DNA from 3 places in the Staphylococcus chromogenes genome. Region 2 is predicted to be linked to each of the others. Evidence: predicted binding sites of a transcription regulator. Region 2 holds the regulator's gene; each other region holds the start of a gene.

Region 1 (10,969 bases), 230 kb from region 2:
AGATTCAGCGGCGCTTTTATTAGATGCCATGAGCCCAGCGCAACATACGAATAAGTCTCATGAGGCGACTTCAAAAGAGGAACATAAGCATCAAAAGGAAAGTTCACAGTCCAAAGAGGCACAATCGTCAACGTATGCTGAAACCGCATCTTCCGTTGAGGATTTTGTAAATACAGCATTAAAACAAGTTTCTTCGACTTTGCGTAAGTCCAGCGAGAAAAGTTCATCCCAAAACGGTGGTAATAAAACAAATCCGATAGAAACGTTCAGTCAGATCGAAAAATCATTGCGCGATGTCAGTGAAAAGTTAAATAAATATAATAAATAGTACAAAATTACAGGGTGAGTGTGAACAATAAGTCATAAAGATTTATTTTTAACGCTCACTCTGTTCATGTATAATGGAATGACAAACTAAGGAAAAAATAAGCATGTTCATTTAGTGATTCATGTATACTATAATTATTCAAAATAGCGCAGAGTGCGCATTGAGGTGAATGTATGTTAACGAGTAAAGATTTGGCGGAAAGATTTCAATTAGATGTGATTGCTGGAGCACATGGCTTAAATAGACCGATACATAATACTGACATTTCAAGACCAGGTTTAGAAATGGCGGGGTATTTTTCTCATTATGCCTCAAACCGTATCCAGTTACTCGGAACGACTGAGCTTTCTTTTTATAATTTATTGCCTGAAGACGAACGCGAAGGGCGCATGAGAAAATTATGCAGACCAGAAACACCTGCGATTATCATTACAAGAGGACTTGAAGCGCCAGAGGAACTCATTCAAGCTGCTAATGAAACAGATACGCCATTGATGTATATTGATGAAGCCACGACGCGTGTAATGGGTAGATTTACGACGTTTTTAGAGCACGAACTTGCCAATTCAACCTCACTTCATGGCGTATTAGTCGATGTCTATGGAGTCGGTGTGTTAATCACAGGTGATTCTGGCATTGGTAAAAGTGAAACGGCACTTGAACTTGTCAAACGAGGTCACCGTTTAGTGGCTGATGATAATGTTGAAATTAAAGAAATTCATAAAGATCAACTGATAGGAAAGCCTCCTAAAATTATTGAACATCTATTAGAAATTAGAGGACTTGGCATTATCAATGTGATGACGCTTTTTGGCGCGGGGTCTATCCTAACGCAGAAACGTATCCGTCTGAATATCAACCTAGAAACATGGCGTCAAGATAAATTGTATGACCGTGTAGGATTAAGTGAAGAAACTTTAAAAATTTTAGATACTGAAATTACGAAAAAAACGATTCCAGTTCGACCTGGACGAAACGTGGCAGTGATTATAGAAGTTGCTGCAATGAATTATCGCTTAAATATTATGGGCATCAATACAGCAGAAGAATTCAATGAGCGATTGAATGCTGAAATTCTAAAAAACAGCCAACATAAAGGAGATGCTTAAACGTGTTTAGTTATATTGACCCCGTAGCATTTTCATTTGGTCCTATTCAGGTGAGATGGTATGGGATTATCATTGCCACCGCCATTCTGATTGGGTATGTCATCGCCCAAAAAAGCGCGCAAAAAATAGGGTTTAAAGAAGAAGACCTGATAAATACGATCTTAATTTGTGTGGTGGTTGCGATATTAACCGCTAGACTGTATTTTGTACTCTTCAACTTAGACTATTATGCGATGCATCCTATTGAAATTCCTATGATTTGGCTAGGAGGTATCGCCATTCATGGGGGGCTTATAGGCGCTTTCTTAATGGGCATTTATTATTGCCATAGACAAAATTGGAATCCTTTTCAACTCGGTGACATAGTGGCGCCAAGTATTATACTGGCACAAGCGATAGGGCGATGGGGAAATTTTATGAACCATGAAGCTCACGGTGGACCTGTATCACGTGCATTTTTAGAAAACTTGCATTTACCAAACTTTATTATCGACAATATGTTTATCCATGGTCAATACTATCATCCGACGTTTTTATATGAATCCTTATGGAATATTATCGGATTTGTGATCTTGATTTTATTACGAAAAAATTTACGTATTGGAGAAACCTTCTTCTTATATTTAATCTGGTATTCTATAGGTCGTTTCTTTGTTGAGGGCTTACGTACCGATAGTTTAATGTTAACGGAGACAATCCGCATTGCCCAATTGGTGTCCGTCATACTTATTATCATGGGGATTATCATGATTTTATGGAGACGCTTTAAAGTAAAACCACCCAAATATAAAGAAGTTAATGTATTACCTTGGCCAAATCGACGAAAGGAAATCAAACATGGCAAGAAACGTTAAAGTTGTTGCTTCGAAAGGCAAACATAATCCGCTTTGGCATTTGTATCGGTATATTTCTTTTTTTAAACTGTTTAAAAATACCATCATTATTGAAGTTTTAAGATATTTTCCATTTATTCGAATAAAACCTGTGTTGTATCGTCGTTTATTAAATATGGAGATTGGCGCTTATACAGCACTGGCATTTAAAGTTGTGCCGGATTTACTCTATCCTGAAAAAATTAAAATTGGTGAAAATGTGACCATTGGTTATCAAACAACAATTTTAACGCATGAATTTTTACCAAATGAACTTCGAGTAGGAAACGTAATTATTGGGAACGATACATTAATTGGGGCTAATGTGACGATTTTACCCGGTGTCGTGATAGGTGACCGTGTCCAAGTTGGGGCGCATACCGTTGTTTCTAAAGATATTCCAAACGATACCAAAGCGATGGGAAATCCTATGCAATTCAAACCGTTGTGAAAGGGAGGTGACGGGGATGGCGCAGCGTCCAAAAATCATACAATTAAGTGATGATGTAGCATTATATCAACGATTAGCTGATCAAAAATTGCGACAACAAGATTATAAGAAAGCGCAAAAATATCTCGACAAAGTGTTAGCATTGTCACCTGATAATTTTGAAGCCACGCAACAACTCGCAACGTGTTATGTTCAATTAAGACAACCTAAAAAAGCGGAAGCCTTGTATTATGAAGCAGTGAGTCGAGGACAAAAACTAGAAACATGTTTTTATGAACTTAGTCAGATAAATGTAGATTTGAATGAAGCCAATAAAGCTTATTTATTTGGGCTCCGCTATGCGTATTTATCAGAAGATGAAGACTATCGTGACAAACTTGAAACTATGTTTGAAGTCACTTATATGGGAGAAGCACAACTTGAACTTGAAAGTGAGTTGTTTGTGACGCAAGTAATTTTTCAATATCTTTTTGGTCAAGGGCGTTTGCTAGAGGCACGTGAGTTTATCTTGGCGCAAAAAGATGCGATACAAAAACACAAAGTGATAAGAAATCTTCTAGCGATGTGTTATCTCTATCTCAATGAAAATCAACTTGCGAAAGAAATGTTTGAATCTCTTCTTGAAGAGGACCCTTCAGATGTGCATGCCTTATGTCATTACACATTGCTACTTTACAACATGAACGACTATAAGAAATATGAACACTATGTCAAAGTCTTGAATAAAATTGTCCCCATGAATGATGAGCAAACGTTTAAATTAGGGATTGTATTGAGCTATTTAAAACAATATGAGGCCTCTCAGCAACTGTTGTTACCTCTTCATCGGAAAGGGAGTTTCCAAACATTTCAATTGTTTCATGCGTTAGCTTTCAATTATTATTACCTAGGAAATAAAGAACAAAGCGAGCATTTTTGGGAATTACTAGAAAATTTCTCGAAGGCTAACCCAGGCATTCCCCCGTGGGTGATGGACTCAAGTGAACACCATTTCAAACGGTATGTTGAGCCCTTATTAACGAGTGATGACACGCATGAAAGAATTTATGGCTTATTTTTATTACATCAACTGAATGGAAAGGAAGTTTTACTCACAAATGATGTTTGGGCCATTTTGGAAAGGTTAGGTGATTATGAAAAATTATACCTTTCCTATCTTGTACAAGATTTAAAATTGCACAAACTTGATTTTATCCATAGAGGCATGACAGTGTTATATGATTGCGCTAAAACAAAAGACGAATCTGCATTGTTTTTAAGTTGGATTAATTATGCAGAATCCTTATTAGAAGCAAAAGTAGACACCGAAAATGTCAATCCGTACATTGGAGCGGTGACTTATTTGTATTTTAATATGACAAACACTACAATATTAAAATCTCAACTTTCCACATTATTCGACATCACTGAAGAAATGTTGGATAAAGCACTACAGCAACTATTGAGCATTTAGCTTCAATTTAAGAAGTGAATTGGTGTAAAATGCGTATGATAAAGAAAAGAGGAGGATTCATCCATGTCAGAACAAAAAAGATATGATGTTGCAATTATCGGTGCAGGGCCTGCAGGTATGACAGCATCAGTTTATGCCTCACGTGCGAATCTAGATACGGTTATGATTGAACGCGGAATGCCAGGGGGACAAATGGCAAATACAGAAGAAGTTGAAAATTTCCCTGGTTTTGAAATGATTTCCGGACCTGATTTATCTTCAAAAATGTTTGAGCACGCAAAAAAATTCGGTGCAGAATATCAGTATGGTGATATTAAAGGGATTGAAGACAAAGGTGATTACAAAGTCATTGATTTAGGTTCAAGTCAGGTAGAAGCTACAGCCGTGATTATCGCAACAGGCGCTGAGTATAAAAAAATAGGTGTTCCAGGTGAGTCAGAACTTGGAGGAAGAGGCGTAAGTTACTGTGCTGTTTGTGACGGAGCTTTCTTTAAAAATAAAAATGTTTATGTTATTGGTGGCGGCGATTCGGCCGTTGAAGAAGGGACATTCTTAACGAAATTTGCAGATAAGGTCACTATTGTGCACCGCCGTGATAAATTACGGGCCCAAAAAATCCTACAAGATCGTGCATTTAAAAATGAAAAAATCGACTTTATTTGGAACCATACTTTAAAATCTGTAAATGAAGAAAATGGAAAAGTCGGCTCTTTAACATTAGTTTCTACAGTAGATGGGTCTGAACAAACTGTTGAAGCAGATGGTTTGTTTGTTTATATTGGTATGAAACCTTTAACGCAACCTTTCGAAAATTTAGGGATTACAAATGATGCCGGTTATATCGTTGCCAACCCAGATATGAGTACAGCTGTAAAAGGTATTTATGTTGCTGGAGACGTAAGAGAAAAAGGTTTGCGTCAAATTGTTACTGCGACGAGCGATGGTAGTATCGCTGCACAAAGTGTACAAGAGTATATCGAAACATTAAAAGACACTGCTGAAGCATAGAAAGTATGTCACTACGTCATCTTTACGGATGCGATAGAGAGTGAATCAGTCCATCAAATGAACACAATTTGATTACTGGTTCACTCTTTTTTTACATAGCCACTACTACTAGAGTTGGATTTCATGTACACTTAAATAGAATATGATTGGATGGTGGGTAAGTATGCAACAAGAAGAAAAAAATGAAATCGTCAAAAGTGAATTGTTAGTCATTACAGGTTTATCAGGGGCGGGTAAATCTGTGGTGATTCAGAGTTTAGAGGATTTAGGTTATTTTTGTGTAGACAATCTTCCTCCAATACTCCTTCCTAAATTTATTGAACTCATGGAGCAAGGCAATCCGACCCTTCAAAAAGTGGCCATTGGAATAGATTTAAGAGGCCGTGAATTTTTTAAATATCTCGTTCAAGAACTTGATGATGTCCTCAGTCGTAAAAATGTCATTACGGATGTGCTATTTGTGGACGCGACGACAGAAAAGTTAATTTCACGATATAAAGAAACGCGACGTAGACACCCTTTACAAGACCAAAACAATCTGACATTGGTTGAAGCAATTAGTGAGGAACGTAACTTGCTCTCTGATATTCGGAGTATGGCAAACTATACCGTGGATACGACATATCTGTCTCCGAAAGAGTTACGGACACGCGTTTATGAGTATTTCAACAAATCAAATCATTCCACGTTCACCATCAGTGTACAAAGTTTTGGATTTAAACATGGCATACAAATTGATGCGGATCTTGTATTTGATGTGCGCTTTTTACCTAATCCCTATTATGTAAAAGCGCTGCGTCCTCAAACAGGGATGGATGAAGATGTTTACAACTATGTCATGAAATGGAAAGAAACCAATACATTTTATGAAAAATTATTGGATTTACTGTTATTTATGATTCCAGGGTATAAAAAAGAAGGAAAGTCACAACTTGTAATTGCGTTTGGATGTACGGGAGGACAACACCGTTCTGTAGCATTAGCACAACGTCTATCAGAGGATCTAAAACAACACTTTGACTATGATATCCATGTGCATCATCGAGATGCGCATCTTGAAAGTGGCGATAAGCATGAAAAAAATTAAACTCGTATTGATTGGTGGGGGTACAGGACTATCTGTACTTGCGAGAGGATTAAAAAAATTTCCAATCGATATTACTTGTATTGTAACAGTGGCAGATGATGGGGGGAGCACAGGGAAAATCCGTCATGAAATGGATATCCCAGCTCCCGGTGACGTACGCAACGTCCTTGCTGCTTTGAGTGATGTTGAACCGACATTAGAACAGTTGTTTCAATATCGCTTTGAAGAAGATAAAATTAGTGGGCATTCTCTTGGGAATTTGCTTATTGCAGCGATGACAAATATTACAGATGATTTTGGCCATGCTGTAAAAGAGCTCAGTAGAATCCTCAATATAAAAGGACAAGTCATTCCTTCCACTATTTCAAGCGTTTCTCTTAATGCCGAAATGGAAGACGGGGAAATTGTGGTAGGGGAATCTAATATTCCGAGTAAACATAAAAAAATCAGTCGTGTGTTTCTTGAACCTGCGGATGTTGAACCGATGGATGAAGCGGTAGAGGCATTATTAGAAGCAGATTTAATTGTCATGGGGCCAGGTTCTTTATATACGAGTGTTATTTCTAATTTATGTGTCAAAGGGATTGCGAAAGCGATTGTGGAGAGTAAAGCTAAAAAATTATATGTTTCTAACATTATGACCCAACCGGGAGAGACAGATGGCTATTCCGTCAACGATCATGTGGAAGCGATACACCAACAATTAGGGAAAAATGTGATTGATTTCGTCATAGCTAATGAAATCACTTTTTCAAATGAAATTATAGAGAAATATAAAGAAAAAGGGGCTCAACCGGTTTATTATGATGCGGATGAATTGGAAAAAAATGGGATTAAATTGGTGACAGGCGAAGATTTAGCACAAGTTTCAGAAAATTATCACGTTCGCCACTGTAATGAGGTTCTCGCCGATATGATTTATGATATTGCGCTTGAAGAAATTAGTACGATTCAATTTAATCCTGACCAAATTAAACGATATTAATTGTGACACCTCAACACATAGGATTAAATTAGGATAATATAGAAAGGAATCGAGGAACATGAGCTTTGCATCCGAAATGAAAAATGAATTAACACGAATAGAAACAGATGCTAAAAGTGCAAAAGCAGAGCTCAGTGCATTGATTCGAATGAATGGAGCTTTGAATTTTTCTAATCAACAGTTTGTCATTAATATTCAAACTGAAAATGCGACGACAGCACGTCGTATCTATTCATTAATCAAACTTGTCTTTCATGTCGAAGTTGAAATTTTAGTGCGTAAAAAAATGAAATTGAAGAAAAATAACATATATATATGTCGCATTAAAATGAAAACGAAAGAAATATTAGATGAACTGGGGATTCTTAAAGAAGGTATGTTCAGTCATGACATTGATGAAACCATGGTGAAAGACGATGAAATGAAGCGGAGTTATTTGCGTGGCGCTTTTTTAGCAGGAGGGTCTGTTAATAATCCAGAAACCTCCTCATATCACTTAGAAATATTTTCTTTATATGAAGGACATTCTGAAGGGTTAACGGCATTAATGAATCAATATGAGCTCAATGCGAAAAAGTTAGAGCGTAAAAAGGGCTGGATTACGTATATTAAAGAGGCAGAGCGTATTGCAGAATTTTTAAGTTTAATCGGGGGTTATCAAGCGTTATTGAAATTTGAAGATGTGCGCATTGTCCGTGATATGCGAAATTCAGTTAACCGCCTTGTAAATTGTGAAACAGCTAACTTAAACAAAACGGTCAGTGCTGCTATGAAGCAAGTTGAAAGTATTCAACTCATCGATCAAGAAATTGGTCTAGATAATTTACCGGACAGATTAAGAGAAGTGGCTAAATTAAGAATAGAACATCAAGACGTTTCTCTTAAAGAACTAGGTGAAATGGTCAGTACAGGCACTATTTCGAAATCGGGCATTAACCATCGTTTACGCAAGTTGAATGAAATGGCAGACAAAATTCGTAACGGAGAGCCGTTTGACATATAAAAAAGCGAGCTCTCATTTGAAAGCTCGCTCACTCTAAATTATTCAGGTTGCATAACTTCGTCAATTAAGCCGTATTCTTTCGCTTCATCGGCTGTTAAGAAGTTGTCACGGTCTGTATCTTTTTCGATTTTTTCGATAGGTTGACCTGTGCGTTCTGATAAAATTTTATTTAATTTCGCACGTGTTTTTAAAATGTGGTTCGCTGCAATTTCGATTTCAGTGGCTTGACCTTGTGCGCCGCCAAGAGGTTGGTGAATCATGACTTCTGCATTAGGTAAGGCATAGCGTTTACCTTTGGCACCAGCAGCAAGTAAGAATGATCCCATAGAGGCTGCCATACCGATACAAATTGTTTGTACATCTGGTTTAATATGTTGAATTGTATCATAAATCGCAAAGCCTGCTGTGACGCTACCACCTGGTGAATTAATGTAGAGATAAATATCTTTTTCTGCATCTTGTGCCTGTAAAAACAAAAGTTGTGATACAATTGAATTTGCAACGTTGTCATCAATTGCTGAACCTAACATAATAATACGGTCTTTTAATAAACGTGAATAAATATCGTATGCGCGTTCACCGCGGTTTGTTGTTTCGATAACTGTAGGAATTAAATTCATAACTCTTTCCTCCTATTAATAACTTTGAACTTATTTTAACTTAAAAGTCAAAAATGGTCAAAAATAAAGCTTATTGTATAAGTTATCTCGATTTTAAGCTTTTTGAAAAAGATTTACCAATTTAATACTCACATTATCCCCTCGTAGTGTAATGGATAACACTTAAGATTCCGGTTCTTACAATAGAGGTTCGATTCCTCTCGAGGGGGCTACATCACCCATTTTAAATACTTAGAAATAATCTTAAACGCTATTGTCATTAGAAACATAATGATGATAGCGATTTTTAATTTTTTTAAAACCCTCTCAAATTAAACTGAAAGGTCACATTTTGGGTCACAAATAATGTAAGTCTCGGTCGCGCTTCTTTATTATGAAATTTGAGGGAAAGAAAGTGATGAATTCAACGGGTCTTAGACAGGAGAGAATAACAATATTAAGAAGTATTTCAAACTTTCTATGTCGTTTATGTAAATGTCATTGACATAAAATAACTAAATAGTAATATAGTTATTGTAATAATAATTAATATTATATAAATAGAAAGGAGCGCTGTCTATGTCGAAAATATGTCGCTTTTTTTCGGTTATGGTCACGCTGTTATTAATGTTAATGATTGGTTCGCCATGGGTTCATGCACAAATGAAGACACCTGACACTTCTTCTCTCAATTCTTCAATTACACAAGCTTCATCCTCACAACAACCACACCCTTTCCCATTTCCGCCTGTTATTTATCCAAATGTCAATAAATATTTAATTGAAAACCATATTCCACCTGCCCACACTGTTAAAGATAGACGAATGAACACATTACCGAAACTGTCCTATAAAGAGGGGACTTATAAAGGGATTATCATTCATGAAGTGGGTGAAGATAATCGTACTTTACCACAGTGGGTAGACCGTATGTATGCGACTTATGATAAGGCTTTTGTTCATGCTTTTGTGGATGCCAATGAAATACACCTTACAGCCCCAGAACAATTTTATGTGTGGGGAGCTGGTAAAAAAGCCAATCCGTATTTTTATCAAATTGAATTAGTGCGCACTTATACTTTTAAAGATTTTGCACAATCTGTAAATAATCAAGCGTGGCTAGCTGCGTATATGCTAAAAAAGAACGGACTAAAGCCTACACTTGCAGATGATCATCATGGACAAGGAACAATTATAAGTCATAATGCTGTGAGAGAATATTGGGGTGGAACCACACATGTTGATCCAATAAGTTATTATGCTCAATGGGGGTATGATATGCATCAATTTTTGGATTTGGTTCGTTACCATTATCAAAATTTACCCTCAGATAAATCTTGATGACTATTAAATTACAAATTAAAGAAGTTAAAAAATTCTAAGGAAAATCAGTAGTGACGGGCTATTTACAAATATTAATCGTTCTTTTATAAAATATTTTCAACTTTTCCTTTACTTTTATAGAAAAGGAGCGTATAGTTAACTTTATCGTAATAAAAGATCGTGAAATTGATTGAAGTTTATTATTTAGAATATACTCCTTTTAATGAATGAATTTTTTTTACAAATAAAACGTGCTAAAAGCACAACGGAGGTATTCTATATGTATAATGGTACAGTAAAATGGTTTAACGCAGAAAAAGGTTTTGGATTTATCGAAAGACAAGATGGCGACGATGTATTCGTACATTTCTCAGCTATCGTGGGTGATGGATACAAATCATTAGAAGAAGGTCAAAACGTTGACTTCGAAATCGTTAACGGTGACCGTGGCGAACAAGCTGCAAACGTTGTTAAAATGTAATGATATATTTTAATTAATAAAAACGTGTCGATAGAACATCGGCACGTTTTTTTGCTTTACACACGGACGCGACCGTATTCATCAGAAGGGATGAGTGAGACGCGTAGGGCGCTAATAATTGCGATAATATGTGGAATAGCCGTCCAACAAAAAGCAATGTGTAATAAAGCTTGTATAGGTTTACCGGCATAAAACTTATGAATCCCAAATGATCCTAAAAACAGTGCTAATAACACATAAGCGAGTTTGTTAACTTGCATCGTAAAGCCT
Region 2 (10,969 bases):
AATTCATTAAATTGAAAATCTTCAATATCTAAAATACCTAAGTCTACCCCAAGTTTAATATCGCTCAAACGATAAGAGGCTTCTTCGACTGAAATGAGTCGACTGTATTTCAATATACCGAGAGAACGATAAATACGGTCGAGCGTTTCAGTATGCTTGTGTGTATTTAAACGCGTTCTAAATTCAAGTTCTTCAGTAATAATTTGTTGAACCAACTCAGTTAATGCTTCGATAATTTCTTGTTCACTTTTTCCTAAAGTTAATTGGTTGGACACTTGATAAACATGACCATAAACTTGAGAGCCTTCCCCATAAATACCCCGTATTGTAAATCCAAAACGGTTAATCGACTGTGCAATACGTGACATCCGTTTCATAATGGACAATGCGGGTAAATGGAGCATCACACTTGCTCTCATCCCTGTCCCAACATTCGTTGGACAAGTCGTTAAATATCCTAAATCTTCATCGTAGCTAATGGTTGTTGCAGCATCGAGTTGGTCATCGATTTCGGATGCTTTGTCATACAGTGTATTTAAAGATAAATCTGTTCCCATTACTTGAATGCGCACATGATCTTCTTCATTCACCATCACACTTACAGACTCATCTTCATTTAATAACACTGCAGAGGCAGGTTGCTTAGTCAATTCAGGACTGATGAGATGTTTGGCCACCAGTTTGTATTTACTCTGTTGGTCAAGAGCATCTAGTCGCGTCACCTTTAAATCGGTAAGTGCATCTTGGACTTCATTAATAACGCGGTGTCCTTCTTCTTCAGAGGGAAACATCAGCGGATGCACATAGTTTTCAAGATTACGTGCTAATCGTATTCTTGAGGACATGACTACTGGTGACGAGTTCGATTCTTGAAGCCAACCACTCATTGAATGTTTAAGATTGTCCGTCATCGTGAGACACCTCGCTTTGTTTAGCTTCAAGTGCTTTGATTTCATCACGTACAATGGCTGCTTCTTCAAAGGCTTGTGTTTCAATGAGTTCTTGTAATTGTTGACGTTTGCCTTCAATTTGTTGCTTTAATGCCCGTTTTTGATGCGTGGATTTCGGATATTTGCCCGAATGACGCGTATGGCCACCTTGTACGCGACGCACAATATCATAAACATCATCTTTAAAAGTGGCATAGCAGTCGTGGCAACCAAATTTCCCTACATGGGCAATATCTTTTAGAGACATTTGACACGTCGGACATCGTTTTTCTTCACGATAAACGAGCTGATCAACGTTAATGCCATATTTGGCTGCAAGATGTTGTAAAATTTGTTGAACGACAAACGTCCCTTCAACATCTTCGCCCCCGTGCCAATGTTCATCAGATGACCCTTGATTGTGTGCCTGGTACAAAGTTTCTTTATTTTGTTTTTGTTGTGTTAACTGCACGAATTCCTGTTCCTCGCGTGTCAATAGCATCACCTTCTCGTAGTCTAGTAATAGTTAATGACTGGAAGTAATCGTTTTAAAATGTTCGCTCGAATAATGTCTCGAGATTGGACATCCATCGTAAGCGTTTCTCTATCTACGACTGCTGCAATCAATTTAGCTTCGCGTTCTGTAATTAATTGATTATCAAATAATCCATCTATAATGTAATAAGCTTGTTGTTGTGAAATAGAGGGGCCAATTAACTCCATCAAACGTTTAATGTAGGAGGCATGATCTTTCGTTTCAATTTTAGTGATGCGAATATATCCTCCGCCACCACGTTTACTTTCGATTTCGTACCCATGTTCATTGGTAAAACGTGTTTTTATAACGTAATTCAGCTGAGATGGTACACAATCAAAACGTTGTGCGATATTGGCGCGCTGAATTTCAACAACATCATCATTTGTTTCTTCAAATAATTGTTTAATGTATTGTTCTATGATGTCAGACATATTGTGCATGGTATCACCTCTTTTGACCATCTTTGACTATATTATAGAAGGTGGTTTGACCTTTTTCAACCAATTTGTTTGTAAGGTTCGAAAAATAGTTATGTTACTGCTTACATTTTTAGTGTATGATAGTCTTAGTTAAAATTTATAAATTGAACAGAGGTGTTTATTTAATGCACATTTTAATTGGGATTGTCGGCATACTTGTGTTTTTGGGATTGGCTTGGCTCGCAAGTTCTGACAAGAAAAATGTTCGTTGGCATTACATTGGCTTATTGTTATTAATTCAATTGATATTTGCGTTTATTTTATTAAAAACGAACTTCGGTGTCATTGTTGTAGGCGGAATTGCGAATGGCTTTGCCTATTTATTGAAACAAGCGGCTGAAGGGGTCAACTTTGTCTTCGGTGGTTTAGCAAATAAAGGTGAAATGCCATTCTTCTTAAATGTTTTATTACCAATCGTATTTATTTCAGCATTAATTGGGATTTTGCAATACTTAAAGATTTTACCTATCATTATTAATGTTTTAGGATTTTTAATTTCTAAAGTCAACGGTATGGGACGTTTAGAGTCTTACAACGCGGTTGCCTCAGCAATTTTAGGTCAATCTGAAGTGTTTATCTCACTAAAAAAACAATTGCCTTACATTCCAAAACATCGCTTGTATACCTTAACAGCATCCGCGATGTCTACTGTTTCAGCATCTATTATTGGTGCATACTTTACAATGGTCAAACCTGAATACGTCGTAACTGCAGTTGTTTTAAACTTATTTGGAGGATTCATTGTTGCCTCAATTGTCAATCCTTATAAAGTAAATGAAAAAGACGATAAATTACTTATTGAAGAAGAGAAAAAACAACAATCTTTCTTTGAAATGTTGGGAGAATATATTTTAGACGGTTTCAAAGTCGCAGTCATTGTTGGTGCCATGTTAATTGGTTATATCGCTTTAATCACTTTCTTAAATGGCATTGTCGGCGGTATTATCCATTTCGTATCTGGCGGTTCCCTTGATTGGAACTTCCAAACATTAATCGGTTTTGTTTTTGCGCCACTCGCTTTCTTAACAGGTATTCCTTGGCATGACGCTGTAGAAGCTGGTTCCATCATGGCAACAAAACTGTTATCCAATGAGTTTGTAGCGATGACTGAGTTAGGTAAAGCAAATGGACTTTCTGAGCGCGCACTAGGTGTTGTTTCCGTGTTCCTTGTGTCATTTGCGAACTTTAGCTCTATCGGTATCATTTCAGGGGCCATCAAATCTTTAAATGACGAAAAAGGTGACGTCGTTGCACGTTTCGGTCTTAAATTATTATTTGGTGCGACGCTCGTATCATTCATTTCAGCAACTATCGCAGGATTCTTCTTATAAAATTAATCTAAATACCTCTCTTTTACTTATTTAGGTTCTATAAAAATAGCCATCAAAATTTACGCTTAGATAAATTTTGATGGCTTTCTTATTATAAATGGGCACTTTGACATAGCCCTACTTTTTCATATAAAAAACGTGAGAATAATCATCCATTGATGGCTTATCCTCACGTCTGTTTAATATTTATCCTTTTGACACAACTTCGTTAATAAAATAGTTGATGATACTATAATCTTCCGTCAATTCAGGATGGAATGAGACGCCTAAATACTTTCCTTGGCGAACCGCTATCATTTTATCATCGATGACCCCTAACACATTCACTTGATCTCCAACGGATTGAATATGTGGGGCTCGAATAAACACCCCTTCTACTGGGTGATCGATACCTTTAATCGTTAAATCCGCTTCGAAACTATCTACTTGTCTTCCAAATGAATTACGTTCAACGGTAATATCTAATTTTTTAAGGTAACCTTCTTCTCCAACGATATCTTGTGCAAGGACAATAAGACCCGCACATGTCCCAAACATCGGTAGCTCTGATTGTTGAAGCGCCTCTTTAAAACCGTATAAATTCATCAAGCGACGTAACGTTGTCGATTCTCCGCCTGGAATAATCAAGCCGTCAATCTTTTCAAGTTGTTCTACTTTTTTAATATAAATCCCTTCATGACCACTCGCTTCAATATGGCGAATGTGTTCACGAACGGCCCCTTGTAAGGCGAGTACTCCAATTTTCATTTTACCAACCACGCTCTTGCATACGTTCTTCTAATGAAAGTGAATTGATATCTAAACCTTTCATCGCTGTGCCAAGGTCTTTTGCTAATTTACCGATGAGTTCATAATCTTGGTAATGTGTTGTCGCTTGAACAATTGCTTTTGCGAATGTTTCAGGATCTTCTGATTTGAAAATACCAGAGCCAACAAAGACCCCATCTGCACCTAGTTCCATCATTAATGCCGCATCTTGAGGTGTCGCTACACCACCTGCCGCAAAGTTAACTACGGGTAAACGTCCAGTAGATTTAATCGTTTTCAATACATCATAAGGTGCCCCTAGATTTTTCGCTTCTGTCATTAATTCATCGTCACTCATCACTGTAATACGATTCACTTCTTGGTTGACTTGACGCATATGACGTACCGCTTCAACAATGTTTCCTGTACCCGGCTCACCTTTTGTACGTAACATTGCAGCACCTTCGCCAATACGACGTGCCGCTTCACCCAGGTTACGACAGCCACAAACGAATGGAACAGTGTAATCACTTTTCTTAAGGTGGAACACTTCATCCGCAGGTGTCAATACTTCAGATTCATCAATATAATCGACACCCATCGCTTCTAAAACACGTGCTTCTGTAATGTGACCGATTCGACATTTCGCCATAACTGGAATAGACACGGCATTCATCACTTCTTCTACAATTTTAGGATTACATGCACGTGCAACACCGCCTGCTGCTCTGATATCAGAAGGTACACGTTCAAGTGCCATGACTGCCACTGCACCTGCTTCTTCTGCGATTTTCGCTTGTTCGGCGTTAACCACATCCATGATTACGCCACCTTTTTGCATTTCTGCCATACCGCGTTTAACGCGCTCTGAACCAACTTGTTTAGACATTTTAAATTGTCCCCCTTTTCTAATATACAACAGTAGCTTATACTATTATCTGAACCTTTAAAAGTGTCAGAATTAAACATTTTTAAGTGGTCAGATTGGAGAGAAAGCTATGGAAATGTTAATGTTCGATATTGATAAAAAGCATGCGCAACCCATTTATCAACAACTTTACGATAATATTAAAAACAGTATCATTAAAGGCGTTCTACGTGAAGGAGAAAAACTCCCATCAAAACGTCAACTCAGTCAATATTTGTCAGTCAGTCAAACCACCATTGAACATGCTTATTTACAGTTGATTGATGAAGGGTTTATCGTGAGTAAACCAAAATTTGGCTATTTCGTGAGCGATATTGAATCCCTACCATTTATAACGAGAACTCCGATAACGCCATTAGACAATCAGAATACAACTCTAGACGTTCCCGAATTTCACTATCGTTTTCAACTCGGTGCCATTGATGAAGCGCATTTTCCATTTGATGTCTTTCGAAAATTTGCGAAAGAATCTTTTGAAGAACCCCAATTTCATCTCATTGACACCGGCCACAAGCAGGGAGATTTCGCATTACGCAAAGAAATCAGTCAATATTTATTTCATAGCCGGGGCGTTCATGCGACCCCTGAACAAGTCATAGTGGCTTCTTCTACGGATCAAATTTTATCGATTATCACCGATTTGCTATCTTCCACAAGTCATTATCTTTTAGAAGACCCTTTATATCCACAAGTCCATGAGCTACTAAAAAGAAAGCATATCAACTATTCGTTTTTAAAAGTGCACGCAGACGGCATACATATTGAACCTCATCAAGGTGCGCAAGATGTGGTCTATATTACACCGAGTCATCAGTTCCCGACAGGCATCATTATGAAATTAAAACAGCGTATTGCGTTGCTCAAATGGGCTCAAGCCAAACCTGAACGCTATATTATAGAAGACGATTACGATTCTGAATTTCGTTATGAAGGAAAACCTATTCCAGCGCTACAAAGTTTAGATCCCTCTGGAAGTGTGATTTATGTTAGTACCTTTTCTAAATCAATCGCCCCTTCCATACGTATCGCTTATGCCGTTTTGCCTGTTGCCTTACAAAAACAATACCAACAAAAACAAAACATTGAAGGGGGCAGTGTTCCAAGACATACACAATATATGGTCAGTCAATTTATGGCGAGTCATCATTTTGAACGTCACTTGAATCGCATGCGTAAAATTTATAGGCAAAAGCGAGATCTTTTAATTTCAAAATTAGAAAAGCACCCTGAACACCTCTCAATATCAGGTGAATTAACAGGGATGCATTTTGTGATTTCCATAAAAAATGGTTGGTCTGAAGAAAAATGTCTGAAACAATTTCATCAACATAGTATTGAGTTAAAACCCTTGTCCTCCTATTGCTATCATTCAAAACCTCAAACGCCGCAATTTGTATTAGGTTTTGGAGGTATTCCATTAAGTGAAGTCGAGACGCATGCCACACAATTATTGAAGAGTCTAGAAATAGAAGAAACTTCTAATTAAAACAAAAACCGTTCAACCCTTGATTACAGGGATTGAACGGTTTTTGTTATTTTGTATATTCATTTTGTCAAATACAGATATAGTATTAACGTATTGCTAATCTTTGAGTAAGTTTGGATTACGTTCATTTTGATAATCATATAACTCGATTTCTTGAAGTTGCATTAAAAACTGGCGTAATTGGACATAATGTTTGAGTTCAGGTAAATCAATCAACTCATTGTGATGTTTGCCACACTCAAATAATTTAGCGATATTTTCAAAGACGACCAAATAATCACCTAAGGCACGATTATCTAAATAGACACCACGATCATCATATAAAATTTGCGTCAACTTAAAATGAATTTGTTGCAGTAAGAAAATTGCAGGATAATAATACTGTGTCCGCTTATGGTTAGAAGAAATTTCCCCGTACGCACGGTTATACATCATTTCCATATTTTCTACTTTTAGTTTCATACGCAATTTATCTTTAAGTGGATTATATCCCTTATAAGTTTTAGGATATTGTTGATTTGAGAATACATAATGAAAAATTTGCGCTTCTACACGTGCAACCTCCGCCATGATTTCTGGTAAGTGCTTAGAAGCGATATTCCGTCCAATAATCATAACGCCTATCACCGCAATAATAATCCCCACCGTTGTATCTAACAAGCGCGGGATGGCAATCATCGGAGTAAACACACCTTGTGCCAATCCACTGAGCAATAAGACTTGTGAAGTAATCGTCACCATCGCAAGCGCATAATTCGCACCTACTAACGCTTCAGTGATTGCACCGCTTAATGCAAGAACAATAATAATAATACCAATATGCGGATCTAAGCTTAAAAAGCCGGCTGTTAAAATAACACCTACTGTTGTGCCTAACCACCGTGCGACAGCGCGTTGTAAGCTTGCGATATTTGTGCCACCAAGCAAGACGGTATGGGCACTTAAAGGCACCCAATAAGCGCGCTCTAAATCAAAAACAAGCGCAACTAAAATTGAGATTCCCATGATTAATGCATATTTCATCGTCGCTACAAAAGCTGCTGATTCTGGAGTCAGGTGGTTTAATAAGCGGTGACTATATTGTGGAGAACGCACCACGATATTTTCTTTAACTCTCACGTCTGTAGAAGAAAGAGTTTCATCGATTTTAAATATCAAATTCACTAACTCTTCAAATTTATCATCAATGTCAATTTGTTCTTTCCAAACTTCCCGTGTGGATGTTGGATTGACAATGGTATCGGTCACATGATCAATCATATTTTTAATGACTGGTGGCATCGGTCGAATCCCTTTTGCGTTCAATTCAAGTAGTTCAGAATACACCCCTTCTGCCCATTGATGAAGTAATACAGCTCTTTGATAGTCTACAGAGCGTTTTTGTAGGGAGGAACCTGTTGTATTTAACGTTTCAGATGTGGTAATCAATGTCTTAACAGCTACTTTAGTCAAATCATTGAATTGGGCTTGATCATTAAAATGATGTACCAATTTTTGTAAGAGTTGGTACTCACTTTTAATTGCGTTCGCTTCTTGAGAATCACGCTTAATTAAATGATCTACTACAATAATGAGCAGTGATAGCAAGCCACCGACACCGACCATTGCACCACGATATAAAAAGTCTTCAGGGTGTTGTGGCATCACAATAGAAAGACTGTAAGCAATGATAAAAAAGGTAGACGAAGGACCCGGGACATTTAAGGTCGTAAAAATATAATAAGGAATGACCGAAAACATGAGTAAAAAAATCGCAAATACAATTGGATTTCCTGTGGTTAACGTTCCTAACATCATCGCAATGACAAAGCTGAGGGAAGTCAATGAAACAATCCGTATACGCGATGTAAACGTCCAATCAAATGCATATATGTGAGCCAATGTGCCAATAGACATCAGTAGAGCTGAAGGAAAATCATTAAACAACAATCCATACAGTAAAGGAATAAACATGACAATCCCTTGGCGCACGCCTTTTCGAACATCTATTTTTTTCTTATCAATATAAGCGAGTTGCTTAACGTATGCTTTCAATTTCATTCACCTAAATTCTCTCTTATTTCTATACATACTCTCCTACTAGAATATCATTTTTCTTAGAATAAAAAAAAGAGACCTCTCGGTCTCGATTCGGCTCATCGCATCACTTATGATGTTTGCTTGGCAACGTCCTACTCTCGCGGAACGTAAGTCCGACTACCATCGGCGCTAAAGAGCTTAACTTCTGTGTTCGGCATGGGAACAGGTGTGACCTCTTTGCTATTGTCACCAAACAATTTTTTTACTTCGTGACAAACGTTCGCATACGTTTTCACTTCGTAAAATGAATGATTATACATTCAAAACTAGATAGTAAGTATTGTTTCACAAGCATCACCTTATGAACTAAATTGATTAAGTCTTCGATCGATTAGTATTCGTCAGCTCCACGTATCGCTACGCTTCCACCTCGAACCTATTAACCTCATCATCTTTGAGGGATCTTATAACCGAAGTTGGGAAATCTCATCTTGAGGGGGGCTTCATGCTTAGATGCTTTCAGCACTTATCCCGTCCATACATAGCTACCCAGCTATGCCGTTGGCACGACAACTGGTACACCAGAGGTATGTCCATCCCGGTCCTCTCGTACTAAGGACAGCGCCTCTCAAATTTCCTACGCCCACGACGGATAGGGACCGAACTGTCTCACGACGTTCTGAACCCAGCTCGCGTACCGCTTTAATGGGCGAACAGCCCAACCCTTGGGACCGACTACAGCCCCAGGATGCGATGAGCCGACATCGAGGTGCCAAACCTCCCCGTCGATGTGAACTCTTGGGGGAGATAAGCCTGTTATCCCCGGGGTAGCTTTTATCCGTTGAGCGATGGCCCTTCCATGCGGAACCACCGGATCACTAAGTCCGTCTTTCGACCCTGCTCGACTTGTAGGTCTCGCAGTCAAGCTCCCTTATGCCTTTACACTCTATGAATGATTTCCAACCATTCTGAGGGAACCTTTGAGCGCCTCCGTTACACTTTAGGAGGCGACCGCCCCAGTCAAACTGCCCGCCTGACACTGTCTCCCAACTCGATAAGAGTTGCGGGTTAGAAATCCAATACAATTAGGGTAGTATCCCACCAATGCCTCCACGTAAGCTAGCGCTCACGTTTCTAAGGCTCCTACCTATCCTGTACAAACTGTACCGAATTTCAATATCAGGCTACAGTAAAGCTCCACGGGGTCTTTCCGTCCTGTCGCGGGTAACCGGCATCTTCACCGGTACTATGATTTCACCGAGTCTCTCGTTGAGACAGTGCCCAAATCGTTACGCCTTTCGTGCGGGTCGGAACTTACCCGACAAGGAATTTCGCTACCTTAGGACCGTTATAGTTACGGCCGCCGTTTACTGGGGCTTCGATTCGTAGCTTCGCTAATGCTAACCACTCCTCTTAACCTTCCAGCACCGGGCAGGCGTCAGCCCCTATACGTCACCTTACGGTTTAGCAGAGACCTGTGTTTTTGATAAACAGTCGCTTGGGCCTATTCACTGCGGCTCTTCGAAGCGTGAACCTCAAAGAGCACCCCTTCTCCCGAAGTTACGGGGTCATTTTGCCGAGTTCCTTAACGAGAGTTCGCTCGCTCACCTTAGAATTCTCATCTTGACTACCTGTGTCGGTTTGCGGTACGGGCACCAATCTTCTAGCTAGAGGCTTTTCTCGGCAGTGTGAAATCAACGACTCGAGGAAAACATGTTTCCTCTCCCCATCACAGCTTGACCTTAATGAGTGCCGGATTTGCCTAACACTCAGTCTTACTGCTTGGACGTGCACTCCAACAGCACGCTTCGCCTATCCTACTGCGTCCCCCCATCGCTTAAAACGAATCATGGTGGTACAGGAATATCAACCTGTTATCCATCGCCTACGCCTGTCGGCCTCAGCTTAGGACCCGACTAACCCAGAGCGGACGAGCCTTCCTCTGGAAACCTTAGTCAATCGGTGGACGGGATTCTCACCCGTCTTTCGCTACTCACACCGGCATTCTCACTTCTAAGCGCTCCACATGTCCTTGCGATCATGCTTCAACGCCCTTAGAACGCTCTCCTACCATTGTCCTAAAGGACAATCCACAGCTTCGGTAATATGTTTAGCCCCGGTACATTTTCGGCGCAGTGTCACTCGACTAGTGAGCTATTACGCACTCTTTAAATGATGGCTGCTTCTAAGCCAACATCCTAGTTGTCTGGGCAACGCCACATCCTTTTCCACTTAACATATATTTTGGGACCTTAGCTGGTGGTCTGGGCTGTTTCCCTTTCGAACACGGACCTTATCACCCATGTTCTGACTCCCAAGTTAAATTATTTGGCATTCGGAGTTTGTCTGAATTCGGTAACCCGAGAGGGGCCCCTCGTCCAAACAGTGCTCTACCTCCAATAATCATCACTTGAGGCTAGCCCTAAAGCTATTTCGGAGAGAACCAGCTATCTCCAAGTTCGATTGGAATTTCTCCGCTACCCTCAGTTCATCCGCTCACTTTTCAACGTAA
Region 3 (10,969 bases), 330 kb from region 2:
TGATTTAGGGACGATTTTTCACGACGTCTTACGTTACATTGCTGAAAAAGTAGAAGGCCGTTTCAACCAATTGACAGCGACTCAAATTCAGCAATTAACAGAAGAGGCGCTAGCACATTATTTACCTGAGGTTCAATACAATTTATTGAATTCAACGTCTTATTATCAATATTTGTCACAACGTATTGGCGCCATTGTGCAAGCCACTTTATTTGCGATGAAACATCAAAGTGAATATTCTCAATTTCATCCTATCGCATTTGAAAAATCGTTTAGAAAGCGTCCACGTAATGAGAATGAACTTGTGGCACAACCCCTACAAACGAAACAGGGCATACCGATTAATATTAGAGGACAAATTGACCGTATTGATACTTTTGAAACTCATGATAAGAGCTTTGTCAATATCGTAGACTATAAATCTTCTACCACAAGTGCATCATTAGATTTAGTAAAGGTGTATTATGGATTACAAATGCAAATGATGACGTATATGGATATTGCACTACAGAATAAAGACAGACTCGGTTTATCAAATGAAGTCAAACCGGGTGGATTTCTTTATATGTATGTGCATAAATTTAAAGATGAGAAACGAACTTGGTCTAATTTAAACGTAGAAAACTTAGCACAGGCTTTCTTGAAATCATATCAATTGAGTGGATTGCTGAATAGTGACCCAGATGTATTAGAAGCTTATGATAAGCGTTTAACAGGTGGGTTTAGCTCAGATATTGTTCCGGTTCGATTAAAGAAAAATGGCGAATTTTACAGTTCTAGTAAAGTGGCAGATGAAAAGACGCTTTACCGTTTAATGCAACATAACCAACGAAATTTTGAAAAGATTGCGACAAACATTATGGATGGACATACCGAAGTTGCCCCACTTAAATATAAAGAAACGCTCCCTTGTCGTTTTTGTAATTATCAATCTGTTTGTCATGTAGACAGTTTGATTGATGCGCCAAAATATCGCACGGTGGATGAAAAGATTGATCCTTTAAAATGTTTGAGAGAGGAGGAAGACGATGATTCCAACTAAACCACAAGAGGTGCAATGGACAGATGCCCAATGGGAGAGTATCTATGCGAAAGGGCAAGATGTTCTAGTGGCTGCTGCTGCAGGTTCAGGGAAAACGGCTGTACTTGTAGAACGCATCATTCAACGCATTTTAACAGATGGCATTGATGTGGACCGTCTGCTCGTTGTGACCTTTACCAATTTAAGCGCTAGAGAAATGAAACATCGTATTGAAGCAAGAATTCAACAAGCCATTATAGAAGACCCGTCCAACCAACATATTAAAAATCAAAGTGCAAAAATTCATCAAGCACAAATTTCTACTTTACACAGTTTTTGTTTAAAGTTAATTCAACAACATTACGATGTATTAGAAATTGACCCTAACTTTCGGACGGCAAGTGAAGTTGAAAATGTATTGTTATTAGAATCGGTGATTGATGATGTTTTCGAAACACATTATAGTCAATTAAATTCACATTTTATTGCATTAACAGAACAAATTGGTTCAGATCGCAACGATGAACGCTTACGTCAAATTATCAAAAGTTTGTATTACTTTAGTGTGGCTAACCCAAACCCTCAAGAGTGGCTTGATGCACTAGATGCACCCTATATAGAGACGCATCTTCGACAACATTATCTCTCTAATTTAAATCGTTATATCAAACTTTATGTAGAAGCGGCACAAGATGCACTTGAACAAGCCTATAATCAATTGGAACTTATCGGAGATTTAGAAAAACATGTGCCATTTGTAGATGCTCATCGTCAAGCATTGCGTGGCCTTTTAAGTGAGAGTCAAATTGATAAAATGCAACTGAAAGACTATGACTTTGGACGTTTACCCACAAAACCTCGGGACATCGGAAAAGACGAAAGTTTAAATGAAATGTATGAAACATTCAAAGCATACTATGATCAATTTAAAACGCTATTGACGAAAGTAAAAGAAGAGTTCGCCGCACGTGATGATGAGGAATTAATGTCTGAATTGACACATTTGGCACCGAGAGTTAATTATCTTGCACAAATGACAAAAAACGTCATTCAGGCATTTAGTAAAGCGAAAAGAGAACGTAATATTTTAGATTTCACAGATTATGAGCATTTTGCACTTCGAATTTTATATGATGAAAAGGGTCACCCTTCAGAAGTGGCTGAGATGTATCGCCAACGTTTTGAAGAAATTCTTGTAGATGAATATCAAGATACGAATCGCGTGCAAGAAAAGATAATTGCGAGCATTAAGCGTGGAGATGCCTCAAATGGAAATCTTTTTATGGTGGGCGATGTAAAACAATCGATTTATAAGTTCAGACAAGCTGATCCAAGTTTATTCATTGAAAAGTATCAAGCATTCAATCAACCTGATCAATCAAGTGGTTGGAGAATCGATTTATCACAAAACTTTCGTTCGCGTAAAGAAGTATTAAACAGTACCAACTACCTATTTCATCATATGATGGATTCAGAAGTAGGAGAAATCGAGTACGATGCAGCGGCAAGATTGTATTATGGGGCCCCGTTTGATGCGGTCGACATCCCGTTATATTTCAATGTGCTATTAGAGGAGCAAGACAGTGATTTAACAGGATCTGAACAAGAGGCGCATTTGATTGCAGCACAAGTTGAATCGATTCTTGAAACACAAAAAGTGTATGACATCAAAACAAAACAATATCGCCCAGCGACGTATAAAGATATTGTCATTTTGGAAAGAAGCTATAGTAACGCCCGTCATTTACAACGAGTGTTTAAAGATAGGGATATTCCTTTTTATGTAAATAGTAAACAAGGCTATTTTGAACAGACAGAAATAAGACTTATGCTATCGTTTTTAAGAGTTATAGATAATCCACTTCAAGACATTTATTTAGTCGGATTGATGCGTTCAGTGATTTATCAGTTTACTGAAGATGAACTTGCTCAAATTAGAATTATTTCACCTAATGATGATTATTATTACCAATCCATTCAGCATTATATGAAATCTGAACAAGCACAACCTGAACTGATAGATAAGCTCAAATTATTTCTTAATGATATAGAGGCTTACCGCAAATACAGTCAGAGTCATCCTGTGTATCAATTGATAGATAAGATTTTTAATGACCATTATTTAATCCAATATTTTAGCGGTCTTGTCGGCGGACAAGGGCGACGTGCCAATTTACATGGATTGTTTAACAAAGCCGTTGATTTTGAGTCATCAAGTTTTAGAGGGCTTTTCCAATTTATTCGATTTATAGATCAAATGATAGAAAGAGGAAAAGATTTCGGAGAAGAAAATATGATTGGGCCGAATGACAATGTCGTAAGAATGATGACAATTCATAGCAGTAAAGGATTAGAATTCCCATTCGTCATTTATTCAGGTCTAACCCGTGATTTCAACATGATGGACTTAAATCAACCTGTCATATTAAATCAACACGAGGGGTTAGGACTTCAATATTACGACGAAGAAAAAGGAATATTTTATCCATCATTGATTTCGATGAGTATCGAGTTAACCAATCGAAAAGAAATTATTTCCGAGGAAATGAGATTAATTTATGTGGCCTTAACACGTGCGAAAGAACAACTGTATCTTATTGGTCGTGAGAAAAAAGAAGAGCGTTTAGAAAAACTGACACAAGCGCCCATTGCGCAAGATAAACTTACAGCGCTCACAAGATTCAATGCTAAAAATCCATTTGAACTGATTTATAGTGTGTTTAGTAAATTTGACAACCAGTCACTCATTGATGCGTTGCGCTTTAAAGCTCCTTCTCAACAAGATGCTTCATTGCAACCGGCAATTGAAATCAAACATATTGAAGCCAAAGATATTCTACCGACTGAAACAGAAGAAGCCCATCGTCTCACAATGGAAGGACTCGAACAACAAATCAATAAAGGAGGGCGTGATCGCGCAACTACCCGTGAAATTGAAGCGCGACTTTTATTTGAATATCCATATCAAAGTGCGCAACACGATGCTTCTAAACAATCGGTCTCTGAGTTAAAACGCCAACTTGAAACGGAACAGGCAGATACCAATTATGATCGGGTGCGTCAATACCGCTTAGGCGTGGCCACATACAATCGCCCTCAGTTTCTTGAAGAACAAAAACGAACTGCAGCGGAAATAGGAACTTTAATGCATACAGTGATGCAACATTTGCCATTTCGTAAAGAGGGCTTAACAGAAGAAGAACTTAACGCCTATATTGACACTCTCGTACAACGGGCCATCATTAGTGAAGGTGCCATAAATGATATTCAACGAGATGATGTAATGCGATTCATTAACAGTGATTTATATCAACGAATTGCAGAAAGTGATGAGATTTATCGAGAACTCCCCTTTATTGTGAATCAACATGATTTAGAAAGTGAGACGCATGATAATGATGCAGCTATCATTCAAGGGATGATTGACGTAGTTTATGTTGAAGAAGGGACGTATCATTTTGTGGATTATAAAACGGATGCCTTTGTGAAACGTCGAGGAATGACAGATGATGAAATTGGAGCACAATTGAAAGAAAAATACCGCATTCAAATGCAGTATTATAAAAAAGCTTTAGAGACGATTACAGGTCAACATGTTTCAGGATATTTGTATTTCTTTAAGTTTGGTGCCTTAGTAATTGATTAAATTAAAAGGGTAAATGTGTGATTTATCTGAAATTTTCGTTATAATGTGTGTAAGATATACGTTAGGAGCTGATTATGAATGAAATTTTTATCATTCAAACACAATGGTGAAACGTCATTTGGCGTAAAAGTAAAACGTGAGGAAGCCGCATGGGATTTAACAAAAGTATTTGCTGACTTTGCGGAGGGTGATTTTCATCCAAAAACGTTACTACAAGGATTACAACAGAATCAAACGATAGAATTCCAAGAACAGGTGCGTAAAGCGGTGGTTGCCGCAGAGGATAGTGGTCGTGGTGATGACTATAAAGTAAAATTTACTGATATTGAATTTTTACCTCCTGTTACCCCAACGAACAATGTAATTGCTTTTGGTCGCAACTATAAAGCACATGCTGAAGAATTGAATCACGAAGTCAATCGTTTATATGTGTTCACAAAAGCGGCTTCATCTTTAACAGGAGATGAAGCAACAATTCCAAACCATAAAGATATTACAGACACATTAGATTATGAAGGTGAACTTGGTGTAGTTATCGGAAAATCAGGAGAAAAAATTCCTAAAGGTTTGGCGTTAGACTATGTCTATGGATATACCATCATCAATGACATTACTGACCGTACGGCTCAAAAAGCACACGATCAGGCATTTTTATCAAAAAGTTTAACAGGCGCATGCCCTATGGGACCTTATATCGTGACGAAAGATGAAATGCCAACACCAGAAAACGTGAATATCGTGACTAAAGTGAATAATGAAATTCGTCAAGATGGAAATACATCACAAATGATTTTAAAAATTGATGAACTCATTGAAGAAATTTCAAAATATGTTGCGTTACATCCAGGTGATATTATTGCAACGGGAACACCTGCAGGCGTAGGTGCGGGAATGAACCCACCTCAATACTTACAACCGGGTGATGAAGTAAAAGTCACTGTGGATAATATTGGAACATTAACGAACTATATCGAAAAATAAGTAAAAGCTCAGTCTTTACTTGGGATGAACTGTCTACAAAGTTGTCTTTGTAGGCAGTTTTTTCGTGATTATTTTTGAGAAAAAGGGATTGTTATTGTTAGTGTTACCCCTCGTTGATTTATTGTCTAATGTTGAACAATATGAAAGAATTTTTTCTCTTTGTTTGAAGGTCTATAAGAACGGTTATTTAAATGAATGAATACATGAAATGTGGTACAATTAATAAAGTTATGTATAAAAGGAGGGGTCATAGTGGTCTTAATTAATCTTCACATTATTAGTTGGATTATTTTACTCATTTTATTTTTTGCGGTATATGAAAATTTTTCCAGCAAACAAGGTCCAACACCATTATTCAAACCATTACATATGGCGACACGTTTATTCATGCTTTTAGTATTAATTACAGGTTTTTGGCTCGTTGCGAATGCTTTCACAAGTTCTGGTGCCAATCATATGTTATTAACATTAAAGATGATTTTAGGTATTGCGATTGTAGGCTTAATGGAAGTGACAATTGCACGTAAAAAACGTAAAGCCTCAAGTCGTGGATTATTTATTGCAACGTGGGTTGTTGCGTTGATTACGATTATTCTTGGTATTATTTTACCTTGGGGTCCATTGACGCAGTTATTTCATTAATTACTCATGAGAAATGGCTTTAAAAAATGCCATAAAAAAGAACGCGTTGGGTTACTATTTCCCAATGCGTTCTTTTTACATTCAATGAGAAGTGTAATCTCATCGTAAAGCGCGTTACATGTTTCGTCTTTCAATAACAACTAAGTTTAAGGTCTTGCTCTGTAGCCTAACATATTAATCGCATCTTTAGGATGGCTATATGGCGGCGCGTAAGCCACTTCAAATTCAGTAAGATCATCTATTGTTGCCCCGTGCATCATCGCCATAGTGAGCACATCAATTCGTTTATCTGCACCTTGTTTTCCTACAGCAACGGCACGCAATAATTTTCGACTTGTCTTTTCATAATAAGCTCTCAAATGAAGCGTACTATTATTAGGGTAATAGCCAGCATGCGCCGTTTGGTTGACGTTGACCACCTCATAATCAAAATGTTTTAACTCATGAGGCGCAATTCCAGAACTTGTTAAAGTATAATCGAAAAACTTAACGATATTTGCACCGAGAAACCCTTTGAAAGTAATATTGGAATTACCGGCAAGTTGTTCGGCAATAATACTTGCGCCTCGATGGGCACCCCAAGCTAATGGGACATGTGCAGGTAAATCAACATGACGGTAATGACTCGTCGCGATATCACCTAAGGCGTACACGTTAGGCACATTTGTTTGAAAACGTGCATTTACTGGAATATAACCTTTGTCATCAAGATGTATGCCTGAGTCCTTTAAGAACTCTGAATTCGGTTTTACACCAATGCCTGTAATAATCAAATCGTAGTCTTCTTGGAGATCAGAAGTGAACGAGACCGTGTTGCCCTTTATTGCCTTTATTTCTTCATTTAATCGGTAAGGAATCTCTCTTTCTTTCAATGAATCAAAAATAACTTGATTCATATCTTGATCCATATGTTTATTAATTGCTTCAGAACGATGGATTAACGTCGGTTTTAATCCTCTTTCATACATATTTTCCAATACTTCTAAACTGACATAACCGCCACCTACAATGAGTACACGTTCGACACGATGATCATTGATATAATTTTCAATCGCATCCGTATCTTCCATATTACGTAACGTGAATAAATGGGGGACGTCGAAATTTAATCGATGAGCACGTGCACCTGGACTTAAAATGAGGGTATCATAGTGATCTGTAAAAATATCCCCAGTTTGATGGTTTTTAACTTGTACCGTGTTTTTAGCACTGTTAACAGCAATGACTTCATGTTTTAAATAAACATCAATATTTTTCTTTTCTTTAAAATCATTTGGAGTAATCGGTAACATATCGTCACGTGACTTAATCACATGACCTAAGTAGTAAGGTAACCCACAATTTGCAAAGCTCATATCTCGGTCCTTTTCATAAACGTTAATTTGAGCAGAGGCATCTAATCGGCGCAATTGACTCGCAGCCGTTGCGCCACCTGCAACAGCACCTACAACAATTACTTTTTGTGTCATTTTTAATCCTCCTTGATGTCCTTATAAGATAAGTTAAGTTGAAAAAAATCATTCAAGTAGAGACCGATGCCGTCTTCGTTATTTGAAGCGGTTGTCTCTTTAGCGATGTGTTTGAGTTCAGGAATGGCATTCTCCATTGCGACACCGTGTTTTGCGTATTTTATCATCTCAATATCGTTGTCTTCATCACCAAAAGCAATAATATGTTGACGTTCAATGTTTAAATAATCTTTGACTATATCAATACCTACTGCTTTACTAATGCCTCGTTTAACGATTTCGATAACAGGAAATGGGGCACCCCAACGGCGATGTTCGATATTTTCAGCATAAAACCGTGTTAATGTTTGTTTAATACGAGGAATCTGATGTTCCTTCGCTTCAATGAGAAGACTTGTCGGATTTTCATGAAGTAATGTTCTTAAATCGCCAACTTCAATGTGAGCATCACCCATGCTAAAGCCTTCAAAAAGGTTTTCATCATAGCGATCTAAATACACGCAGTCTTTGACTTCAGCGATAATATTTTGTACTTCCATTTCTTTCAAAGTTTCAATAATACTTGATGCAATCCCTTCATCTAAACGCGCATGTTGCATGGGAAATTGTGGATCTTTAGGATGGTGTACGTATGCGCCATTAAAATTCACAATAGGTGTATCCATTTCAAGTTCATGATAATAGCGTTGACTCGCTCGAAATGGCCGACCAGTAGAAATCATGATGGCATGGCCTTTTGCCTGTAATGTTTTTAAGACTTTGAACGTATAGGGGGTAATTTCTTTTGCATCGTTTAATAAAGTGCCATCGAGATCGAGGCAAATCAAATGTTGTTTCATAAATGTCTCCTTATGCACGAGTTTCAATGTAAACTTATCATAGCATTTTATTGTTCTCGTGTCTGAATTTTGATATATTGAGAGTAGTTATTAATTAGAAGAGGTGAATCTCATGGAAGAGGCTTTAAAAGATAGCATATTAGGCGCTTTGGAAAATGTTATTGACCCCGAATTAGGGATTGATATCGTAAACTTAGGCCTTGTATATAAAGTGGATTTAGATGATGATGGCCTTTGTACTGTTGAGATGACTTTAACTTCTATCGGTTGTCCACTTGGGCCACAGATTGTTGATCAAGTCAAAACAGCGTTAGGCGAATTGCCAGAAATTAAAGACACAGAAGTGAACATCGTATGGAATCCACCATGGAATAAAGATATGATGTCACGTTATGCCAAAATAGCATTAGGCGTTAGCTAATATTGAATGAAAAGAACTTCCTTTAATTGCAAAGGGAGTTCTTTTTATACCGTGTGATGTTTGAATTTGAAATGAACGGTTATTGTTATATGCGGAAAAAATGAATAATAGTCAAAAAAAGTCAAACTTATAGGTTGCATTCATTAACGCGAGTGAGTATAATATAATTAAGGTCAAAGAAAGTCAAAGTCAAATGACCTATGTTAAATAAAGGAGTGAGACATTTTGGATATTAATCAAATGACACATTCTATTCAAAATGCGCTTCAAAAAGCCATTGAATATGCAAAAGAATATCACTTAACCAATGTAGAAATAGAAGCGGTTCTAAAAGCTGTTTTAGAACAACCTGAAAGTTTATATCAAAGTATTTTAGAGCGTGCAAATATTGACACAGAAGCCTTAGACAAAGCTTATACGGATAAGTTATCACGTTATGCGACTGTAAAAGGGGATAACGTGCAATATGGACAATATTTAGGCACGAAAACAAATGAATTATTTAATAAAGCTGAACAGTTTATGGGTGAATATGAAGATAGTTATATTTCGATGGAGCACGTTTTAAGAGCGGCAATGGAAATAGATGAAACCACACAACAAGCTGTGAACCATAAAAAAGAAGTCATTATTGAAATTATAAAAAAAGTGCGAGGAGGGAATCATGTGACAACACAAAATCCTGAAGTAAATTATGAGGCATTAGCTAAATACGGTCGTGATTTAGTCGAAGAAGTGCGTAAAGGGAATATGGACCCTGTTATCGGCCGTGATGAAGAAATTAGAAATACCATTCGAATTTTAAGTCGAAAAACCAAAAATAATCCAGTACTTATCGGTGAACCTGGGGTCGGTAAAACGGCCATAGTGGAAGGTCTGGCTCAACGTATTGTTAAACGAGATGTACCTGATTCACTCCTCGATAAAACAGTATTTGAACTTGATTTGAGTGCGTTAGTTGCAGGTGCAAAATATCGTGGTGAATTTGAGGAACGTTTAAAAGCAGTATTAAAAGAAGTTAAAGAGTCTGAAGGACGTATTCTGTTATTTATTGATGAAATCCATATGTTAGTTGGCGCAGGTAAAACAGATGGTGCAATGGACGCAGGAAATATGTTAAAACCTATGCTTGCGCGTGGCGAACTCCACTGTATTGGTGCGACAACGTTAAATGAGTATCGTGAATATATTGAGAAAGATTCAGCCTTAGAACGCCGTTTCCAAAAAGTGAACGTTAAAGAGCCGAATATTGAAGATACAATTTCAATCTTACGAGGTTTAAAAGAACGTTATGAAGTTCACCATGGTGTACGTATCCAAGACCGTGCATTAGTTGCAGCTGCTGAACTTTCAAATCGTTATATTACAGACCGTTTCTTACCAGACAAAGCGATTGACCTTGTCGATCAAGCTTCAGCTACGATACGCACGGAAATGGGTTCTAATCCAACAGAACTAGACCAAGTGAATCGTAGAGTAATGCAATTAGAAATTGAGGAAAATGCGCTTAAAAAAGAATCAGATGAAGCGAGTCAAATGCGTTTAAAAGAATTGCAAGAAGAACTTGCAGAAGAAAAAGAAGTGCAAGCCCAATTACAATCTCGTGTAGAAAAAGAAAAAGAAAAAATTGCTAAAGTTCAAGAAAAACGAACAGAACTAGATGAAAGTCGGAAAGCATTAGAAGATGCAGAAAACAACTATGACTTGGAGAAAGCAGCAGAATTACAACACGGTAAAATACCGCAACTTGAAAAAGAATTAAAAGAACTCGAAGCCTCTTTCCAAGAATCACAAGGAACTGATAGCGATCGTATTATTAGAGAGGTCGTTACGGATGAAGAAATTGGAGAAATTGTGAGCCAATGGACAGGAATTCCAGTCTCAAAACTTGTCGAAACAGAACGTGAAAAATTGTTAAACCTCTCTGATATCTTACATGAGCGTGTGGTA

Evidence for each region. Region 2 encodes CtsR, which represses protease genes until heat stress. Its sites were predicted from a motif close to ATGGTCAATAAAGGTCAAACA; they were not measured.
Region 1: clpP (ATP-dependent Clp endopeptidase proteolytic subunit ClpP) is a predicted target of CtsR. The motif match lies at 8,960-8,980, and genes of this name have one in related genera.
Region 3: clpB (ATP-dependent chaperone ClpB) is a predicted target of CtsR. The motif match lies at 9,127-9,147, and genes of this name have one in related genera.

Annotation. Positions count from the first base shown of each region.
Region 1 covers NZ_CP118953.1:1,867,149-1,878,117, reverse strand. The annotation lists gene PYW36_RS09165 (hypothetical protein) at 1-328, shown strand, start outside; gene hprK (HPr(Ser) kinase/phosphatase) at 502-1,437, shown strand; gene lgt (prolipoprotein diacylglyceryl transferase) at 1,440-2,291, shown strand; gene PYW36_RS09150 (acyltransferase) at 2,275-2,760, shown strand; gene PYW36_RS09145 (tetratricopeptide repeat protein) at 2,777-4,213, shown strand; gene trxB (thioredoxin-disulfide reductase) at 4,277-5,221, shown strand; gene rapZ (RNase adapter RapZ) at 5,385-6,308, shown strand; gene PYW36_RS09130 (gluconeogenesis factor YvcK family protein) at 6,295-7,293, shown strand; gene whiA (DNA-binding protein WhiA) at 7,352-8,296, shown strand; gene clpP (ATP-dependent Clp endopeptidase proteolytic subunit ClpP) at 8,335-8,916, opposite strand; gene PYW36_RS09115 (peptidoglycan recognition protein family protein) at 9,475-10,236, shown strand; gene PYW36_RS09110 (cold shock domain-containing protein) at 10,499-10,699, shown strand; gene PYW36_RS09105 (TM2 domain-containing protein) at 10,756-10,959, opposite strand.
Region 2 covers NZ_CP118953.1:2,094,864-2,105,832, forward strand. The annotation lists gene PYW36_RS10240 (protein arginine kinase) at 1-911, opposite strand, end outside; gene PYW36_RS10245 (UvrB/UvrC motif-containing protein) at 895-1,401, opposite strand; gene PYW36_RS10250 (CtsR family transcriptional regulator) at 1,446-1,907, opposite strand; gene PYW36_RS10255 (NupC/NupG family nucleoside CNT transporter) at 2,072-3,277, shown strand; gene pdxT (pyridoxal 5'-phosphate synthase glutaminase subunit PdxT) at 3,464-4,024, opposite strand; gene pdxS (pyridoxal 5'-phosphate synthase lyase subunit PdxS) at 4,026-4,913, opposite strand; gene pdxR (MocR-like pyridoxine biosynthesis transcription factor PdxR) at 5,023-6,438, shown strand; gene PYW36_RS10275 (FUSC family protein) at 6,535-8,478, opposite strand; rRNA gene rrf (5S ribosomal RNA) at 8,597-8,711, opposite strand; rRNA gene PYW36_RS10285 (23S ribosomal RNA) at 8,829-10,969, opposite strand, start outside.
Region 3 covers NZ_CP118953.1:1,760,652-1,771,620, reverse strand. The annotation lists gene addB (helicase-exonuclease AddAB subunit AddB) at 1-1,042, shown strand, start outside; gene addA (helicase-exonuclease AddAB subunit AddA) at 1,029-4,667, shown strand; gene PYW36_RS08600 (fumarylacetoacetate hydrolase family protein) at 4,746-5,648, shown strand; gene PYW36_RS08595 (YisL family protein) at 5,901-6,290, shown strand; gene PYW36_RS08590 (CoA-disulfide reductase) at 6,437-7,759, opposite strand; gene PYW36_RS08585 (Cof-type HAD-IIB family hydrolase) at 7,762-8,598, opposite strand; gene PYW36_RS08580 (metal-sulfur cluster assembly factor) at 8,711-9,019, shown strand; gene clpB (ATP-dependent chaperone ClpB) at 9,245-10,969, shown strand, end outside.